DNA from 4 places in the Bacillus spongicola genome. Region 4 is predicted to be linked to each of the others. Evidence: predicted binding sites of a transcription regulator. Region 4 holds the regulator's gene; each other region holds the start of a gene.
What was found. Region 4 encodes Rex, which represses fermentation and respiration genes when NADH is low (regulators of the CRP and FNR family bind a similar motif). Its sites were predicted from a motif close to TTGTGAAATATTTCACAA; they were not measured.
Positions count from the first base shown of each region.

Region 1: the regulator Rex is predicted to act here: its motif matches at 2,478-2,495, upstream of U8D43_RS13190 (formate/nitrite transporter family protein).
Region 2: the regulator Rex is predicted to act here: its motif matches at 1,816-1,833, upstream of U8D43_RS06885 (cytochrome ubiquinol oxidase subunit I).
Region 3: the regulator Rex is predicted to act here: its motif matches at 2,272-2,289, upstream of U8D43_RS12530 (YwiC-like family protein).

Region 1 covers NZ_JAYKTS010000019.1:5,068-10,419, forward strand. The annotation lists gene U8D43_RS13170 (YjcZ family sporulation protein) at 27-134, opposite strand; gene U8D43_RS13175 (stage VI sporulation protein F) at 456-713, opposite strand; gene U8D43_RS13180 (YjcZ family sporulation protein) at 956-1,072, opposite strand; gene U8D43_RS13185 (DUF2202 domain-containing protein) at 1,791-2,273, shown strand; gene U8D43_RS13190 (formate/nitrite transporter family protein) at 2,519-3,355, shown strand; gene U8D43_RS13195 (hypothetical protein) at 4,698-5,352, shown strand, end outside.
Region 2 covers NZ_JAYKTS010000007.1:42,464-47,815, reverse strand. The annotation lists gene U8D43_RS06890 (cytochrome d ubiquinol oxidase subunit II) at 1-337, opposite strand, end outside; gene U8D43_RS06885 (cytochrome ubiquinol oxidase subunit I) at 390-1,721, opposite strand; gene U8D43_RS06880 (ABC transporter ATP-binding protein) at 2,478-4,298, opposite strand; gene U8D43_RS06875 (ABC transporter ATP-binding protein) at 4,303-5,352, opposite strand, start outside.
Region 3 covers NZ_JAYKTS010000017.1:55,235-60,586, forward strand. The annotation lists gene U8D43_RS12520 (CBO0543 family protein) at 90-602, opposite strand; gene U8D43_RS12525 (NAD(P)H-dependent flavin oxidoreductase) at 833-1,804, opposite strand; gene U8D43_RS12530 (YwiC-like family protein) at 2,349-3,068, shown strand; gene U8D43_RS12535 (hypothetical protein) at 3,295-3,750, shown strand; gene U8D43_RS12540 (hypothetical protein) at 3,974-4,105, opposite strand; gene U8D43_RS12545 (hypothetical protein) at 4,090-4,263, opposite strand; gene U8D43_RS12550 (hypothetical protein) at 4,766-5,257, shown strand; gene U8D43_RS12555 (hypothetical protein) at 5,254-5,352, shown strand, end outside.
Region 4 covers NZ_JAYKTS010000038.1:5,127-10,478, forward strand. The annotation lists gene U8D43_RS18455 (ABC-F family ATP-binding cassette domain-containing protein) at 1-1,363, opposite strand, end outside; gene U8D43_RS18460 (redox-sensing transcriptional repressor Rex) at 1,900-2,568, shown strand; gene tatAY (sec-independent protein translocase protein TatAY) at 2,625-2,795, shown strand; gene tatC (twin-arginine translocase subunit TatC) at 2,813-3,559, shown strand; gene U8D43_RS18475 (YdiK family protein) at 3,579-3,779, opposite strand; gene U8D43_RS18480 (CPBP family intramembrane glutamic endopeptidase) at 3,942-4,667, opposite strand; gene groES (co-chaperone GroES) at 4,933-5,220, shown strand; gene groL (chaperonin GroEL) at 5,272-5,352, shown strand, end outside.

The sequences.
Region 1 (5,352 bases), on a different contig from region 4:
CAGTTTTATCTGTCCTCTTCGAATTTTTAGTATCCTCCGCCGTAACCACCTACAGCTGCTGCTCCAACGATAATTAACAAGATGAATAATACGACAATTAACGCAAATCCACCTGCATATCCGCCTCCTGACATTCACTACACCCCATTTCATCGAAATATTCCGAATGGAAAGGACCATTCTCTATACTATATTGTGATAAGTAACAATCAGTGTAGGCATTCTAATGTTATTTTGAAAAATAGTTCGTCCATTTATTAGGATGATTTTGTAAAGTTTGTTGGTTTCAGTCCAGCCTACAAGTTTTGGAAAAAAATGAATTGGATCATCTATTTGAAATTAAGAACTGGTTATTTGCACAAAATGATTGATTCGTTAGCATCAATGTGCAAGAAATGAGCCATTCATTTTTATTGATGAAGGACCGATAGCGCTTTTTATCAATGTTGATAAAATTAATTTTTCTTTTTCATCATCTTGGCCAAACCAGAAAAATCCTTTGGTACCTTTCCTGTTAAAATGGCATGGACAATCTTATCTTCCTTTTCTTTTGAAATTGGTCGATTGGCTACATTTGAAACTTTCTTCACAAGATTTCGAACGGTTGTTTCGTCTTTTAAGTTGGCTCCTTTTGCAGATTGGGCTAGTTTCATAACTTCATTCATTTTGACTCCCGTTTTTTTTTCAATATTTCCAAAAAATTTATTAAGCATGATTTTCCTCCTTTCATTAGAAGGTACTGCTACTATTGAATTGATTGTTCTAAAAGGTATTGATACAATTTAGTGAGGAAACCTCTCCCTTTCTGAGTGAGATTGTTAATTGAGTCAGAATATATTCACAATGGGGATGAGTTTAGAGTCTCAAGGACTGCTGTATATTGTATTCTTGAGTAATAGATTCATTAGAAATAGTAAAAAAAGGACCTATCTTATTGATAGGCCTCATTGAAAACTTAATAAAAACAAGCGGCGCCTACAATAATCAACAAGATAAAGAGGACTACGATCAAAACAAAGCTATTCCCATAGCCTCCGCCGTATCCATAACCTCCAGTGCTACCACAACACATATGACTTCACCACCTATACTTATCATTTGAGAAATTGTCTCTAAGATAGACTATGATGAAGGGGTGTAAATTGTATAGGGTATGTATCACAAGTATCGAAATTTCCTCATCGAAGAAAGGTTTAATAACTGGATTAATAAAAATCACAGAAAATCTCCCTCTCATTAAGAGCATTCCGAAAATTACTATGTTGTAAATTTATTTGAAAAAACTCTTCATCCATAAACAGAGTTAAATCTAACCTATATAGTTCAATCTCATGAATAACAGAAATATTTCCACTTACAATCATGACCCCAAATTCTCAAAAAATGCATTTCAAATCGCCTTTAATTTTCATTGATATCGTCTTCAAATTTAAAGTCCCCTGTTTTGTATCACTAAAAGAACTTACCATTCATTCTTATGGAAGCACTGATAAAACTTACTTTTCTCGACTGAAATAGTGTTTCCTTACTATCAAACTTGTTAATTAAAATCGGGTTTCATCCCAATTGAAGAGTTTAATGTATGAATTACCAATATTTACTCACAATCATCTTGAACTGAATTTTTTTAGATAAATAGTTGGTCTAAGGTAGGCACATCAATGACAATTCTATGAAAATACTTAGGGTAATACTACCTTTATTAGAGATAGATACTACTTCGAAAAGCTATATCCCCTCGAGAATACAGTCTTAGTACTTAATGAAGGAAATAAGAAAGGATGTACAAAATGAAGAAAACTATCAGTATGATAATTTGTTTTTGGTTGACATTTGTCTGTGTCACATCTGCTCAAACAAACTTATCAGACTCTTCTACCCTCTTAGAAAAAACACTCACCGCTAGCTTACAAAATGAATACAAAGCACAAGCCAGGTACAATGCAATAATTCAAGAATTTGACCAGTTTATTCCATTTGTTCAAATCAAAGAAGCGGAACAGAGGCATATCGATGCTATTCAAAGACTGTTTGAAGACTATAATCTGCCTATACCTGAAAATAAGGCGCAATTGACTATCAACACACCAAACTCGTTAAAGGATGCATTCAACCAAAGTGTTAGAGCTGAAATTAATAATATTGAGATGTATGAAGAATTCATTCATCTTGACAACTTGCCTTCCGATGTCGAAAGGATTATGAACAATAATGCGAAGGCTTCACGCATGAATTTATCCGCACTGGAACGAGGAGCCGGTCGATATCGATGATTTTTATGCTTAATTGAGGATTAAACTAGGGTAAAAATGATGGACAAATGAGGAAGATTAAAAGGTAATTTCACATCATTTATTAATTGCAACTATATTTTTCGTGGAAATCGCTTACATTTTTTAAAATATGAATACTCTATAAACATTGACTAATTTCTCTTGCCGGACACTTCTAATTAAGGTAGAGTAATTGTAATATTAATGTGAAATACATCACACACTATTGGAAAGAAGTGTTTCAATTGAATGATGGAATTAGACAATGTACTGAGCTTGCCTTAAAGAAGAAAAGAATTTTAGAGGGATCTGTTGTCAACTACTTAGTTCGTGCTGCCTTAGCTGGAGTCTATATTGGATTTGCTATAATTTTATGCTTTAAACTAGGAGAATCCTTTCGACTAGTCGATTCCCCGGCCATTTATTTAATGACATCGATTTTTTTCGGAATCGCATTATTATTGATTATTTATGGTGATGCGGAGCTATTCACTGGAAATACAATGTATTTTTCAATCAGTACATTACGAAAAGAAACATCATGGAGAGATCTTGTTAGCAATTGGCTTGCTTGTTATTGCGGAAATATTTTAGGTGCCTTATTTTTTACAGCCATATTTATTGGAACAGGGCTATTCAGTGATATTAGCGAAAATCATCTCCTTTTTTATTTTGCTGAAAAGAAAATGCATGGTACTACTTTAGAGTTAGTATTCAGAAGTATTCTTTGTAATTGGCTTGTATGCCTAGCCATATGGATTCCAATGCAACTCAAAGGGGATGGCGCTAAGGTAATGGCTATGATGTTACTTGTGTTTACCTTCTTCCTTTCTGGTTATGAGCATAGTATTGCTAATTTTGTTTTATTCTCATTAGCACTAGCACTACCACATCCGGAAACTATTACATTCGCTGGCATGGTTCACAATATTCTCCCGGTAACGATTGGAAATATCATTGGTGGTGCAGTATTTATGGGAGCCCTTTACACCTTTTTGTCTTCTCCTGCAAAAAGAAAAGATCCTGCACTTGTAGTGGTAAAAGAACCCCTCTTTCATTTTCCGAAATTAAAACGCAATTAAGCAAACGTGAAACTATGTAAAATAAATGGACAAAAGCACAAGGGAAGCCCTTGTGCTTTTTGAACACAACCAAAATAAATGTTAAAATTCAAAATCTCCAGCAATATCAAAGAAAATAGGTTGTGAAATTATTTTTTTGATTGTTGATTTGAACTATTCCGTATAAAAATAGTATTGTTCTCGTCTATCTGTTTGAGAGAATCCTTAATGATTAAATTGCTCTCTTAGTCTATCCTTATCTTATACATTAGTAAGCAATCAGCAAACTCCACTTCAACATTAAACAGTCTCTCAGCAGAGATCGTCCTTGTCTTTAAAAAAGTTGGAGACAAATATAATATGAAGATGAGTTTCTGATGCAATAACAAAATAATGCAATAATCATGTAAGGCGATTGATTGTCGATAGATCATTTAAGCTAAACTGTCCGCTTTACTTTCTGAGACAATGAAAGCCCTACCTCTCTTTCATCCTTACGGCTCCTAGGCCGTGCCAGCGTGAATCAGTTCATTAATTGGAATAAAATTAAATGGAATAAAATGAGTTTTGAGAGGAAACGAAATTCGTGGTTTCTTCGGCGCAAAACTGTGAGATCGTCTAGGCCGGAATTCATAAGTGTGAGATTTCTTATGTGAAAATACAAGGTAATTTAGTCTTGCCCTCCCAATATTAAATTTCAAGATTTTAGCTAACAGACTAGATACGGTTAGCAAATATTTTGCTTCATTCTATTATGGACATTTAGCCAACCTTTATTATATAACAGTATCCTATTTCTGTCAATCCGATTAACCTATCATTTCTTAGATACCTCTCTCAATATTATTTAGGTCTTTAAGCCGCGAAAATCGGTAAAGTACTATTCCTGCAAAATGACCAACACTGGAAGTATTCAGTTTGGGTTATTTGGTTGATATGTTACCTGAGGGGCTTTCCTCATAACTGAATCCCCTGAAGTTGATTCCCTTTAACACTAAACGTCAAACCATTCCCTCCTTATTTTTTCTATCCTTCTTTTAGAAATGCTCCTTTCGTATACATTATGGCTACTTTACCTCATCTTTGATTAAATCCTTCATTTCACTATTGATTTCCATCAAAAATAGACGAATGGATGTCCGAAACAAAGCAATATCTTAGATGATAAACTATCACAAACTATACGAAAACAGCCCTTTGAAAAGAAATTGAATATACTTTAATGAAGATCAACCTCGTATTTTCATACAACTTTTTAATTTATCCAAAATTTTTTCGTTTTAATATCTGAAAATTTAAAATAAATCGAATTTAGTAAAATTATGGTAGAATCAAACTAGGTTTTTAAAAGGGAGGATAATTTATGCAAAAATTAAAAACTATTGGTATACCTATTTTTACGAGTTTTCTCTTTCTAGGGCTATTATTTCTGCACCAACTTAGTGAAGTCAGACAAGTACCCAATGAGACATGGAGCCGCTCCGTTCCATTGAATGTTTCCTTAAATGAAAAACCGGAAGTATTTAAACAAGAAGACACCGTTTATTATTCCACTTCAACGAATGTTCAAAAAGTAACATTCAAGGAAAACATGACATTCAGGGAAGAAAACTATCCCATTTCATTTCCAAAAGGAAGAGGATTTTGGTCTGATGGAGAACAATTTATCTACATAAAAAACGATCAATTGATTCTAAGTGATACGAAGGAAGAACAAGTCATTGCTGATGCTGCAGTAGGAGTTCAAGGTCAGCACCATAATGTAGTATTTTGGAATGAGGAGTCCTTATTCACTTACAACCTCAACAATGGAAAATCTTCACTATTAACAGAATTTAAGAATTCTATATCTAATGCCTATTTCTTAAACAGTGGAGAATTGGTTGTCGTAGTTCCTGATAAGGATAATGTTCTTGCTGATTTGTTCTATATTACTGAGGAGAATCCTTCTCCCATTCTTTTGACAAAATTAGCGGATAATCAAAATGATAAAATTCAGGGACTTACTGGAACATTGG
Region 2 (5,352 bases), on a different contig from region 4:
TATTCTTTGATCCATAATTTCCAAACGCATAAAACGATCCTCTAATAGCTAAGAGAATAATGGCTATGCTCCCTGGTATTAATAATGCTGTACCATAATAGTAAGCTGTGTCAGGGAAAAAACCGACCAATCCAACAAAAAAGAAGACAAAAAAGACATTTGTTACTTCCCAAACTGGAGATAGATATCGACTAATTAGACCATTTAAGATATGATCTTTTCCGACTACCTTCCCATAAAAGGCAAAAAATCCTGCTCCAAAATCAATTGATGCTACAATGAGATAGCCATATAAGAAAATCCATAAGACAGTGATTCCTAATACTTCAAGACTCAACCGAACCCCTCCTATCTAAGAGCGGGGCGAGATTTTCTCGCCTCTCTCATCATTACTTTATTGGAAAACGTTGTTCTAATTCCACATCTGCTGGCTTGTTTTTAAACATCTTTATCAGTACAAACACTGTGATGATCGCCAGCAATATATATAACAACACAAATAATATAAAGGTCAACCCAACCCCATCAGCCTTTGTGGCGGCTTCTGCTACTTTCATGTAATTTCGGAGTATCCAAGGTTGTCTGCCTACTTCCGCATAAATCCAACCAAACTCGATGGCAAGCATAGCTAATGGACCACTTACTACGATTCCCCATAAAAGTGGTTTCCACCATTCATTCCACTTCTTTATTTTCCATGTAAGAATAAAGAGAAAGGTAATAAATAAACTGAAAAATCCAATAGAGACCATTAAATCAAACATATAATGAATCCATAGCGGTGGAAGCTCATCCTGTGGAAAATCATTTAGCCCAATTACTTCAGTATCAAAAGAGTTTCCAGCCAAAAAGCTGAGGAAACTTGGAAGTCGAATTTCATTATGAATTTCATTGTTTTCATCTAGCGTACCGAATAGTATGAGATCTGCATTAGATTCTGTTTCAAAATGCCATTCTGCAGCGGCTAGCTTTTCAGGTTGGTATTCAGCTAAAAATTTGGCCGACAGGTCCCCTGCCAGAGCTGTACCGATTGCAAAAAGAAAACCGGCAACCATGGTTAAGCGAAGCGCTTTACGATGGTATTCACTACGACTTCCTTTCAAGATTGCATAGGCTGTTAACGCTCCTAATATCAAGGCTGCTGTCATATATGAAGTTGTTAACACATGTAATACTTTAGTTGGCGTTGCTGGATTAATCATTGCTGCGATTGGATCAATATTGACCGCTTTCCCATCAACTAAATCAAATCCCTGTGGCGTATTCATAAAGGCATTCACGGTTGTGATAAACAATGCCGAAGCAGATGAGCCAATCATAATAGGAATATTCAAGATCCAGTGGATCCACTTATTCTTAAATCGATCCCATGAATATAAATATATTCCTAGAAAAATGGCTTCGAAGAAAAAGGCAAAGGTTTCCATGAATAATGGAAGAGCAATCACTTGTCCGGCCACTTGCATAAAACTTGGCCATAATAAAGATAGCTGCAAGCCAATAGCCGTTCCGGTTACAACACCTACTGCCACAGTAATCGTGAATCCTCGTGCCCATCTTCTAGCTAACAATAAATAATGGCGGTCGTTATTTTTTATTCCCATGAACTCTGCAATGGCAATCATCACAGGTACACCTACACCTATAGTTGCAAAAATAATATGAAATGCAAGCGTTGTTGATGTCAACATTCTACTTAATATGACACTATCAAATTCCATATAATAGCCTCCTTACCCCATACTTTAATACATAACACTCTATACTCATTGTAAAGCCTTTACTTTACATTGTGAAGAGATGAACATGAATTTTCTGTGACATTTATCACAAATGTATGTTCCCATCTTAATATTTTAGTTTCTCTGAACTTCATAGATAAGAATTTTTTTAGACCGGACTAAAAAATATGCTCCTATCTTTTGAATTTTTTCGAGAGTTATAAGACCCAGGCTACCCCAATCACTGCTTGGTTTACATTTTCAAATTCAATGTCTATGGCTTCTTATAAAAAATGGCAAGACATCTATCTTATAACAAGAAAAACCGGGCGAAAACCATGCCCAGTCCGTTTTAGTTTAATCCGATCGTTTGTACTCTTATCATGAATCTTAAAATTAGACTTTTTTATAACTGCCCCCATTACGGAAACGACCGCATTACTCTTATTTTTATCTGTTCCTCGCTATTTTCCATAAGAATTGATGGAGTTTTCAAGATAATGAATGATCAAGTCGTGGTATATTCATTGCGCAAAAATAAGTTTGAATTTTCATCACGCCCATGATGGTTGGACGGATAATTGCCCATTGTTTCTGCTTGAATGTCACTCACTGAACATGATGCTCAAAAGGAGATTCGCTTCATATTATTTGTCTCCAAAATAGGAAAAACATAACCAAAAAGATATGATAGCTCAGATTTTTTTGCTTTCTTATCTCTCGAAAAAAAGGACTGATGATCATCAGTCCTTTCATTTACATAGCTTCCAACATTTTGAACTGCGTTTTCACTAGCTCATAGTAAACACCTTCTTGATCCATAAGGTCCTCATGATTTCCTTGTTCTTTTATATCCCCGTGATCAAGCACAAAAATATGATCGGCTTCCCGGATAGTTGAAAGTCTATGAGCGATAATAATCGCGGTTCGTCCATGTAACAAACGATTTAAAGCTGCTTGTATTTTGACTTCCGTTTCGGTATCGATTGAAGCGGTTGCCTCATCTAAAATAATGATACGTGGGTCAGCTAATAATGCTCTTGCAAACGACAATAATTGACATTGCCCAACAGAAAGGACATTCCCTCTTTCCTCAACTTCTGTTTCATATCCCTTAGGCATTTTAGTTATAAACTCATGTGCTCCAATCGCTTTGGCAGCGTGAATTACATCCTCATCGGTTGCATCTGGGCGTCCAAATCGAATATTCTCTTTGATTGTACCAGAAAAAATAAATGTATCTTGAAGCACGATACTAATCTGATTTCGAAGGCTTGAAATCGATATATCTTTTAAATCATAGCCATCAACAAACACATTTCCAGCAGTTGGGTCGTAAAAACGAGTAATCAAGTTTGCAATTGTCGTTTTTCCTGATCCCGTATGCCCTACAAGTGCAACGGTATTTCCTTTGTTCATTTTCAAATCAATTCCGTTTAATGCCTTACGTTTACCATCGTATGAAAACTCGACAGAACGAAACACAATTTCTCCTTGAATATCTTTTAATTCAATCGCTTTTTCAGCCTCTGACACAATTGGTTTTTCATCTAAAAATTCAAATATTCGTTCAGAAGAAGCCATGCCGATTAAAAGCTGATTGTAGACCATACCAAGACGAGATATAGGCTCCCAAAACATCCCTAGATAAAAGGCAAAGGAAACAAATTCTCCTAATTGCAAACTACCTGCATTGATTAAATGTGCACCATACCAAATAAGTACAGCTGTCCCGACAGCGTTCGTAAGTTCTACTAAGGGGCGAAACATCGCATTCTTTCTAGTCGCTGTTCTCCAGCTATCAAAACTTTCTGTATTCACTCCGTCGAAGAACATCATATTTTCTTGTTCTTGAGTAAAGGATTGCGTGACGCGAACCCCTTGAATGCTCTCATTTAAGTGTGAATTCAATTTCGCTTGTTTAGTTCGAACATCTTGCCAAGATCTGCGGATTTTCTTCCTCAATGTTGTCGAGATTAAAAACATTATCGGCAGAATTACTAACACAGCGAGTGTAAGTTGTGGGCTTAGAGTAAATAGAATAACCACAATTCCCAAAAGCAATATAAGGTCCATCAATAAATTTATTACGCCATTTGTAAACAATTCCTGGAGTGAATTAATATCATTCATAATACGAACGAGAATTGATCCCGCTGAGCGTTGATCGAAGAAGCGATGCGATAACCACTGGACGTGTGAAAATAGATGCTTTCTCAAATCATAGATTACACTTTGACCAAGCATATTCATCCACCTTATTCTTAATACATTAGCGACGTAATTAAGGATATAAAGCGAAACAATGACCATAACTAGTATTGTCAATAAATTCATATCTCGATTTTGAATGGCTCTATCTAATGTATACACACCTATTAGGATTGGGATTGAGAGCCGAACTGCCGTTGTAATAATAACCATTAAGATAGACAATGGCACTAAATTTTTAGTGTAGGGCTTTACGTAGGCAAGTAATCGCCACAGCTGCCTCCAGTTAAATGACTTATCGATTATTTGATCAGTCGAGTAATGAAATCGCTTTTGAATTCGATTATGTAGTTTACTTTGACTCATTCAATCACCCCTTCTGTCCCTGAAGTATTCGCTTCTGATCTTTATATTGAATCTCATAAATTCGCTGATACGGTCCGTTATTTCTTAATAATTTCTCGTGCTTTCCACGCTCAACAATCCTACCATTTTCTAAAACTAATATTTCATCTGCATGTTTTAGAGAAGAGATTCGGTGAGCAATAATAAACGTCGTCCTATTTTTCATGACGTCTTTTAATTCTTTTTGAATTTGGAACTCTGTTTCCATATCAACCGCACTTGTCGCATCATCCAGTATTAAAATTGAAGGATCGGTACAAATAGCACGTGCGATGGCGATGCGTTGCTTTTGCCCACCAGATAAACCTAATCCTCTTTCCCCCAGAACCGTTTCATAGCCATCAGGAAGTTCACAAATAAATTCATGAGCTTGCGCACTTTTAGCTGCCTCAATTACTCTTTCCATTGTCACTTCTGGCCGTCCATAGGAAATATTTGCGGCGATTGTTGAAGAAAATAAAAAGGATTCCTGGAGTACGAAACCTACATTTTGCCGAAGAGATTTTAGCGAATATTCTTTCACATCTTCTCCATCAATCTTTACGATTCCCTCAACTGGTTCATAAAAGCGTGTCATAAGCTGAGGAATACTTGTTTTACCGGATCCGGTTTCGCCAATCAGTCCTATCACTGATCCCGGCTGAGCTTTAAACGAAATCTCTTTTAAGGCCGCATCTTCTTCGTTTGTATATTTTAACGTGACGTTATCGAAGTCCACGTCTCCTAAAAATCGATCTACATGAAGAGGAGAATCTTGGTCTTTAATCACTTCATCTACCTCAAGAATTTCTAATAAACGCTCCCCAGAAGCCTTTGACTGAGAAAAAAGATTGATCGTAAAACCAAGATTCATAATCGGCCATATGATATACCAAACTAAGCTATAAAATGCGACAAGCTCTCCAGGTCTCAACGAACCATTGATGACTAAATATCCTCCATATCCTAGGAGTGTGACCACACTTATATTCCCCAAAAATTCCATTAAAGGAAAAAATTTAGCCCATATATTGGA
Region 3 (5,352 bases), on a different contig from region 4:
CAGCGGTGTCAGGAAAATGAAGAACTCGGAGGTGATGTCTGCATCACTGGAGAGTCATTCATTTGACCCGTGCCTCAACAAAAAAAACGTTATTTTAATGAAGAGATAGGAATATCGACTATTGTAATTAATAATACAATCTCTAGAAAAAACAAACCGTACGCAAACAAAGGTCTAGTTTGATGAAGAACCAATACTGGAAACATCCCTAAATTTACAAATGCAGATTTCCAAATATCCCAACCATGTTCATAGTTGACATTATCGAACACTAATTCTACCCCTTCAATCAATGTGAATAAAAGCGCCCACCTGATCAGGTAAATATATTTTTTGAGCATATGTTTGCTGACTGGATAGTGTGATAAAAAGAGCAACATCGCTGGAGGAAAAAATAAAAAGGAAAGGATTAAATCATTTGTAATATGACCACCTAGCTCAGAAGACAAATCCCATAATGAATATTCATAAGTAATAAGTCCAACTAACAAATTCCCTACAATCATAAATAAAATGGTTGGGTGAAACTTTTGCCAGTTTCTCCAATCACTTTTATGATAGGCAATTACCCAGATGACGGAAATAAAAACTAATCGAAGCACACGCTATCACTCCATGCATTTTTGCTTTTTCTCTAGCTTCTGCATTCCACGTCATCTCTAGTCTTTTTAGCTCTTTAAATGCTCGAACATTTCAGATTGAAGGAAGTGACTTATCAGGAGTGAAGGAATCACCCTCAATTTCGACACATATCTGCTTGAACTCAATTTTTTCACGAATATCAGTCATTACAATTAACCTTCCACTCATCTTAGAAGAGAAAACTATTTCTTCAAACCTTTACAGTCATAATTCCTTCTTGTGCAGATTGATATTCTGAGACAAGTTCAGTAACAATGTCCGCCACCGATTGAATCTCGTCGATTTGATCGACACCTTGACCTGCTGACCAAATATCTTTCCAAGCTTTCGTTCCGGCTTGATTTAATGAAGATAAATCCACTTTTCCCTTGCTTTTTAGATCTGCCAGATTAATACCTGCTTTTTCGATACTCGGAACTAAGTAATTCGCTTTCACTCCAGAAAAGGCATCCGTATATATCAGATTATCTAGAGTAGATTCGATAAGCATTTCTTTATAATCTTGAGGTGCATAGCTTTCCTTTGCAGAAATAAAGCGTGTACCCATGTAGGCCATATCCATCCCTAACGCTTGTGAAGCTAATACGTCACGACCACTAGAAAGACATCCAGCTAAAATGGTTATCCCGTCCCAAAACTCTCTTACTGCTCCTGCAAAGGCAAAGCTATTTATCGTTCCAGCATGCCCACCAGCACCACTACAAACAAGGATAAGTCCATCTACTCCCGTTTGGGCAGCTTTTTTTGCATGCGGAATGGTCGCCACATCGGAAAACACAAGACCACCGTATTCATGAACTGCTTTTACTACCGCAGACGGATTTCCAAGTGAAGTAATGACAATAGGTGGTTCGTATTTTTGAATAAGCGACAGATCTTTTTCATAGCGCGTATTGGATTTATGCAGAATTAAATTTACAGCCCAAGGTGCAACCTTTTTGGAGGGATCCTGCTTTTTTGTTTCAGCTAATTCACTAGTAATTCGCTCCATCCAGTCTTCTAAAATCTCTTCACTCCGAGCATTTAATGTTGGAAATGAGCCAATCATACCTGATTTACAGCTTTCAATCACAAGCTCTGGACTTGAAACTAAAAACATGGGGGCGGCAATTACCGGAATTGTTAGTTCTTGTGCGATTTCCTTTGGAAGTTTTGCTATCAATTGAAAACACTCCTTCTGTTTCTTCATATTTGTCCTACTTGTGTTAAATACGCCAAACAAACACTTTTCTCCTTCTTATTTTCTGAATAGTTATTCACTTTTTTTACAATTAGGAGGGACACTCTCTGGTGAATATTTGTTTTTCATTAGAAAAGCTTCTCAAAATAAACAAAAACCATTTGATTTTTGCTAATCTTCTCGCTGTGTCCTGCTCAAAACTTCCTACTTCGACCCACCTACCGATTACTTAGACCGTCTCCCCTTCAGGAAATAAGAATGAATCGCATACTTCCAAAAGACTGTTTTCACAAAATTCGAAACTTTTCATACCAGCCATTTAACTGTCACCTAACTTGGTTTCGGGTCATCATTTTGTAATTAATTAAATCTAAATTCTGCAATTGAGAATCTTCCCCAAAAGATGGATCAATAGCGACAATCTAGACGAAAAACTCCATTTTCTAAAAATGTGAATTAAATCACAGGTATTGTAAACTCTTTTTGATAAGATTAACCTAAATCTTTTCTTGAGGAGTTGTTACGATTGAACTTACTTATTCCAAAACAACATGGAGCTTGGGCCATGCTCATCATTCCATTTTTACTTAGTGCCATCATTAGTGGTTTTTCGATTTTTCACATACCATTGTTCATCGGCTGGCTGTTTCTGTATTTGGGGACCTACCCCTTCCTTTTATTATTGCGCAAAAAAAAGACCGATCTTCACCGAAAGTGGTCGTTGATTTATGGAAGCATTGCTCTTTTAAGCCTGATTCCTCCTATCCTCTACGACTGGAGAATGCTTTATTTTGGATTCGCTATGATTCCCTTCTTTCTCATTAACATTTATTACGCAAAGAGAAATAGGGAAAGAGCATTTTTCAATGATTTGACCGCAATCGCTGCGTTTGGAGTTGGTGGATTAGCTAGTTATTTTTTAGGATCCGGAAGTCTTGATCCTATGGCCTGGTTTTTGTTCACCTTAACCTTCCTCTTTTTTCTAGGAAGTACTTTTTATGTAAAAACTATGATTCGAGAGAAAAAGAACACCCGGTTCAAATGGTTTTCTTGGCTTTACCATGCTCTCATTCCCTTGTTACTAATTCTTTCCGGAAACAGTTTGTTCATTATTGCTTTCATCCCAAGCATTTTGAGAGCTGTTTTATTTTACGGACGAAAAATGAGTATTATGAAAGTCGGTATCTTAGAAATTGAGAATGCGGTGTATTTCTTCTTTGCTATGCTAATGATTATTTTAATGTAACCTTAAATGAGCCTACAACGAGATCTATATTCTCGTTGTAGGCTCATTTTACTCGAACGATTGTCTATTCTATTCCTAGTCAAAATACAAATCGTAAAACATGCTCAACTTGCATATATATTTAGTACCGTGCTTACAAGGAAAAAAGTAAGGTTCTTGCCCCTTCCGTCAAATCGTTTTTTCTATTCTTTGTCTTGAAAAATTATAAAATGATGAGGGATTTAAGATGGATTTATTTGAAAAAATGAAAGATGAAGTGAACCGAATGAAAGAGGGTATGGGCATACCCATTTCGATTTCAAGCACTATGCTGAATGAATTACTGGAAAAATCAGACAAAATCAAAAACACAACCGTTGAAATTGCGGAAAAAGAGGTTCAAATTTCGGGCAAAGCAGAAGTGAAAAAATGGTTTATTAACCGTGACATCCCTTTTTCCCTTACTCTTCAACCAATCAAAATGGAAAAAAGACAATTGATTTTTAAAATCACCCATTTCAAGCCTGTCAATATCAACTTCCTCAACAAGATGATATTCACGAAATCTCCATACCTACTCTATGATCATCATCACATTAATCTAGATTTCAACAATATTGATTTAGTAAAAAAAATCCCGATTGGAAACATCAAAAAATACGAACTAGAAGAAGGAAAAATTCTGCTAACGATTGGAATTTGAAGAATCAATCTCTGGATAACTAACCCATCTATTCAGTCTAAGTGATCTCCTGTTTCATAGAAAAAAGGTCGTTCTTAGTTAAAGTCCCTTTTCATATTCAGTGTTGTTATTTGTTTTAATTGGCTCTTATCGTATACATTGTGACTATTTCATCAGATTTTTGACTACATCCTTTATCTTACTGTTGACTTCCATAAAAAAAAGACGGATCCAGCTGCAGTGGCTAGGGACTCGGGCATTTGTCAGTCCACTTCGTGAAGCAGGCTTCACTGCGTGTTCTGCCAGATGCCTGCCGTCCCTGGGCAGCCACTTCCGCTTTTCTTGATTCAGCTGCAGTGGCTAGGGACTCGGGCATTTGTCAGTCCACTTCGTGAAGCAGGCTTCACTGCGTGTTCTGCCAGATGCCTGCCGTCCCTGGGCAGCCACTTCCGCTTTTCTTGATTCAGCTGCAGTGGCTAGGGACTCGGGGGCAAGTGAATATCCTAGAAAATATACTGATACGAAAAGCAACAAACTTTGCTAAGACAGCCTTTAATTATCAATGGAATCCCTTGTACTAGTATTGATTTGACTTTATTGAATGAGAATAGATGTTCAGTATCCAAGGTTTTAACAGAATAAACATGGCTGCCAATTCCCTCTATTACAATGATATCCCCCTAGACAAATCAATTCATCTGTCTAGGGGGTTTTTTCGACCTCCACTATTTCAGCCAACGTGATTTTATTAAATCCGCTTGATTTATCCAGCCTTTATGTCAATTCTCTGAGGCCTGGTGGACCTTTCCTCTCACACTATGCAGGGATTCCCCTCTTGACCAAATAGGGTGATGCATTAGCTTGAATTATTCAACTAGACAGGCGATAAGTCCTGCTTTCTAAACCTTTCCTCCTATAGATAGTTAGTAATATACAGGAACTTGGTATGTTCTTTTTGAGAGAATACAACTAGTATACATTTGGATATAAATGTAAATGATAATATTCAAGATAAAAGGGCTCATTCGGAGGTATTATGTTAGGACTACTTTTGGCCGCTATTCTTTTTAATTTGATTGCATTCAAAACAAATAAGAGATTGACAAAAAATCAGATCATACACATTTGGACTTTCACACTTACTTTTCAGCTATTATTTGATTGTATCATTGACATTAAATATTCCGGCTACTGGTATTTCACAACAGAATTTGATTGGTTTGAAATGCCAGCTCGATTAGTTCTTATTCCCCCTGTCAATATGATCTTTCTTAATTATTTCCCTTTTAAAAAAGCATTCATTAGAAAGATCTACTATCTGTTCGGGTGGGATGTTATGTTGATCTTATATGAACTCATAACTCTACTCCCAGAGCCGTATGGATACTTCTATTATGGCTGGTGGTCATTATGGTACTCACTCATTATCAACCCACTACTACTCATTTGCTTACTAAACTACTACAAATGGATCTACCAAGTAGAAATGAAAAGCGAAAGTGGCTGCCCTGCGGCGTCAGGCAAATGAAGAACTCGGAGGTGATGCTTGCATCGCTGGAGGGTTATTCATTTGACCCCGAGCCTCAAGCCACTGCAGCTGGACACACGAAATGCGGAAGTGGC
Region 4 (5,352 bases):
GGGCTTTTTCGCCACCACTTAGAGTTGAAACAGACTTGAGTACATCATCTCCTGAAAATAAGAAATTGCCCAGAACAGTTCGGATTTCCTTTTCCGTCTTCATCGAGTAATCATCCCACAGTTCATGAATCACGGTTTTATTGGAAGTTAGCTCGGCTTGTTCTTGATCATAATAGCCAATCTTGACGTTCGCTCCAAAGTGGTAGTTGCCAGAAAGGGATGGAAGTTTTCCCACTAGTGTCTTGATTAAGGTAGACTTCCCGACTCCGTTTGGACCAACTAAGGCAATACTATCTCCTCTTGAAGCCTGAAATTTAATATTTGAAGAAATTGGTTCTTGGTGATAACCTATTGTTAAATCTTGAACTTTTAAAACATCATTCCCACTTTGCCGTTCAATTTCAAAAGAAAAATGGGCAGATTTTTCATCACCAAGCGGTTGAGACATGAGGTCCATTCGCTCGAGTTTTTTTCGCCTGCTTTGTGCCATTTTTGTAGTGGAAGCTCGGGCAATGTTTTTTTGAATGAAATCTTGCAAACGAGCTACTTCAGCTTGCTGTCTTTCAAATTGCTTACTCTCGCGTTCATAGTCGTCGGCTTTCTTTTGTAAATAATCACTATAATTGCCGTGATATTTCTTTGTGTTTCTCCGTGATACTTCATAAACATGATTGACGACTTTATCTAAAAAATAGCGATCATGAGAGACAATCAAGATGGAACCTGAATAGCCCTGTAAATATTGCTCTAGCCAAGAGAGTGTTTCAATATCTAAATGGTTAGTGGGCTCATCTAGGATGAGTAAATCAGGTTTTGTTAAGAGAAGTTTAGCCAAAGCTAGTCTCGTTTTTTGTCCGCCACTTAATGTGGAGATTTTGGTAGAATAATCAAAGTTAGCAAAATTCAATCCGTGGAGAATAGAGCGAATATCCGATTCATACTGATAGCCGCCTAAATCCTTAAATTTCACCGTTAAGCGATCATATTCGGATAGTGTCCGTTCATAAGCCTCTGTGTTTTCATAAATATCTGGTGAAGCCATCTCAAGCTCTAATTTGCGTAAATCCGCTTCATGTTGTAAAACATGCTCAAATACAGATAGCATCTCGTCCCAAATCGATAGACTGGATTCCAGTCCTGTATGCTGAGCTAAATAGCCCATGGTCACATGTTTTGGTTTTATTATTTCTCCTGAATCAAAGGAAAGTTGATTGGAGATGATTTTTAGTAAAGTTGACTTTCCAGCACCATTTCTACCTACAAGTGCAATTCGATCTTTAGATTTCAGTTCTAGTTTAATATTTGATAAAATCATTTCTGCCCCGAAGTACTTTGTTACATTATTGACTTGTAATAAAATCATATATTCACCTCATTCATCTCGTTTAAACTGGTCAGTAACTCTTCAAGTGTCCGAGTAATTTAGTTTCCAGTAAGAAACCAATCAGCTTTACTAGCGAACTGTACTATAAAATGCGGAAGGTTTTACTTCATCTTATCGACTATTTTTGATAGGTTTCAACAGCAAAATCGAGGATTCCATCGAAAAATAAACGAAAGAGTCACAATATATAAGAAAAGAGTCTTATACAAACAGTGTATCGCACTTAAAACAAGTTGAGCAATAGCAGGACTTGTGAAAAAGGTAACAGACAATCTTGACGAAATAGTGTATGATAATGAATGAAGAGGAGAATGTCTACATCAGGCATGCCTTTAATTAAAATTGATTCATCTGCAAAGAAAAGTGATATATTTCCGACCAAGAGGAATCTAAACAGCTAGTTCGAGATTAATGGAAGCGTTTCCGAAAATAGGATTCAATACAAAATGAGCCGAAAGCTCTATTAAATAGAAAAATCGAGAGATGATTGGCTCAAAAATAGAGAGGGATTAGAAATGAATCAAGACACAATGAAAATACCGCAAGCTACCGCAAAACGCTTGCCTCTATATTATCGGTTTATTCAAAACTTACATTCTTCAGGTAAACAAAGAGTGTCCTCGAAAGAATTAAGTGAGGCCGTAAAAGTAGATTCGGCTACGATTAGAAGAGACTTTTCTTATTTTGGTGCACTTGGGAAAAAAGGCTATGGTTATAATGTGAACTATTTGCTAAGCTTTTTTAGTAAAACACTAAACCAGGATGAAGTCACCAAGGTTGGATTAATTGGAGTAGGAAACTTAGGCACAGCTTTTCTTCACTATAATTTTTTGAAAAATAATAACACGAAAATTGAGATGGCCTTTGAAGTGAATCCTGATAAAGTGGGCATGAGTATAGGTGACGTACCGATTTATGCTTTAGACGATTTAGAAGAGAAAATCAAGGAAAGCAACATAGAGGTGGTTATTTTGACCGTACCCGCTCCTGTTGCTCAAACGATAACGGATCGCTTAGTGAGTGCGAATGTGAAAGGGATTTTGAATTTCACGCCGGCACGGTTAAATGTTCCTTCGTCTATTCGAATCCATCATATTGATTTAGCGGTTGAATTGCAGTCGCTAGTTTATTTCTTGAAGAACTATTCTACTAAGGACACGGAAACGTCACAAGAAGGGCTTTAAGAAATTAGGATTTAGGGGTAAAATGATGTAATATAGTACTGAGGAGGTGTAGCGTAATGCCAGGTCCAGGTAGTCTTGTAGCAATAGCAGTAGTTGCACTATTAATTTTCGGTCCCAAAAAGTTACCAGAACTAGGGAAAGCAATGGGAAGTACGTTGCGCGAATTCAAAAATGCCACAAAAGGCTTAGCGGATGACGAAGACAAAGACAAAAATGATGCTAAGTAAATGTTAGGTGATTGACGATGAGTCGAAATGATATGACTGTTTATGAACATATAGATGAATTAAGAAAACGGCTTCTCATTGTGGTCGTTTTCTTCTTGTTTGCGATTATCGCAAGCTTTTTTCTCGCCGAACCGTTGATTGTTTACTTGCAGAATGCGGATGAAGCGAAAGAAATAACGATGAATGCGTTTCGGTTAACGGATCCATTAAAGATTTACATCCAAGTAATAATATTCTTGTCATTATTAATGGCGCTCCCGTTAATTCTTTTTCAATTATGGTCCTTTGTGTCCCCGGGATTATATGAAAAAGAACGACGTGTCACGTTGAGTTACATTCCGGTAACGGTGATCTTGTTTCTTGGTGGATTAGCTTTTTCGTATTTTATTTTATTTCCATTTGTAGTCGACTTTATGTTGAATTTGTCTGTGAATCTAGAAATTGAACAGGAAATTGGCATCAATGAGTATTTTCAATTTCTTTTTCAAATTACCATTCCGTTCGGATTTCTGTTTCAGCTCCCTGTCATTATGTTGTTTTTAACAAGGTTAGGGATTATTACACCAATGTTGATGTCGAAAATGAGGGTGTATGCTTACTTTGGTCTATTTGTGATTGCCGCAATGATCACACCACCAGATATTATGTCTCATTTACTCGTTACTCTACCACTTTTTGTTTTATATGAAATCAGTTTAGGTATATGTAAAATTGGTTATAAAAAAGCTTTGCTTGCAGAACAGAAAAGAGAAATGGAAGAATAAAAAAATAGACCCATTGGGTCTATTTTTTTTGCATCGTTTTTAATTTAATGTGGATGTTAATCATCCGAAGTCCTGAACCTAAATCCAATGTTGCTAGGAAAATGAGAAGATAAGTGAAAAATCCCCAGCCATGAGTCACAACATTTTGGATTGAAAAATACGTAAATAGAATTCCGAGTAAGGTGTAAATGATACCAGTAAACAAAGGTGATTTTCTCATAAAAACGTCCTCCTAATCCTATAGAGTCCTTGCCCTATTCGTGTACATTATTGTAGCTATTGAAGTTCATTTTCGAAGGAGTTCTCTATTCTGGTATTGATTTTGTTCAAAAATAGACGAAAAGAAAAAAATCTTCAATATATATGTTTAAAAAGAGCGTGATTACCCTATCCAGTGAATAAATAGTGCGACTTGTGCGCTTACTTTTTTCATAATTGCAGGATAAAATTGAATGAGCGCAACGAGTGTATTCATGCCAACGTGAGCGATGATGGGAACAATAATTCTTTTCGTATGCACATACAGAAAAGCAAACGTAAAGCCCATCGTCGTATATAACAGAATATGGGATAATTCGCGATGAGCCAGTCCAAATAGAAGGGAACTTAAGAAACCAGCGGCCAGAAATGGCATTCGCTTATAGAGTGCCCCAAATAGGATTTGTCGAAAAACAATTTCTTCTAAAATTGGTCCGGCGACCGAGGAAGCAATTAACGCAATTGGCACAAGTGAGATGATTTTCATCGCTGTCGCTGTATTTTCCGATCCAGGTTCGATTCCGAGAAAAGATTCAACAGTAATAGCGAGGGCCTGTGCTAAAAAGGCGAGAAATATTCCGCCCACACCCCAAGAAATGGAGAGTGGAATTGAATGCTGTTGGCCAAAGTCCTCATATCTTTCGCTTTTTCGTAATAAAAAAAGTACAATGATAAGGGTGAGTGTAAAGCTAATAAATAGCCAGTACCCCGCAGCTAAATAGAGCATCTTTTCTTTATCTTCTACACCAAAGGAATTCAGTCCGAGCTTATAAATAAGCGGAACGGCGATAGAGGTAGAAAGTTGCATGACTATGTAGATGATTAGGATATAGCCATATCGTTTATTCATGTAAGTTCTCCTTTAGAAAGTTGATCATAATCATTTATCCATTCTACTAATAAAATGATGACTGTTCAAATGGTAAAGCTGGAAGAAGTGGGTTTGCGAAAAATGACAAAACATGGAGTGATTTTTGTCGAACCTTTTTAGAAAAAAATAAGGCTTGATGCTTGCAAAAGAAAAGTGAATTCTTTATTATATTAATTGTGTTAGCACTCTAAAGAGGTGAGTGCTAATTATCATGACTACATATTTATTGAGGAGGTTGTTTCACTTGTTAAAACCACTAGGTGATCGCGTCGTAATTGAGCTAGTTGAAACGGAAGAAAAAACGGTTAGCGGGATTGTTCTACCAGACTCTGCGAAAGAAAAGCCACAAGAAGGTGTTGTCGTAGCAATAGGAACAGGTCGCGTACTTGATAGCGGTGAGCGTGTAGCTCCAGAGGTTGCTGTCGGCGAACGTATTCTCTTCTCAAAATACGCAGGTACAGAAGTGAAGTATGAAGCTACTGAATATCTTGTTCTTCGTGAAAATGATATTCTTGCAATTCTAAGTAAATAATTTTCCCTTTTCACATACAAAGGAATTCAAATTCAAGGAGGTCTTTTTAATATGGCTAAAGAAATTAAATTTAGTGAAGAAGCACGTCGTTCTATGCTTCGTGGTGTAGATCAACTTGCAGATGCAGTAAAA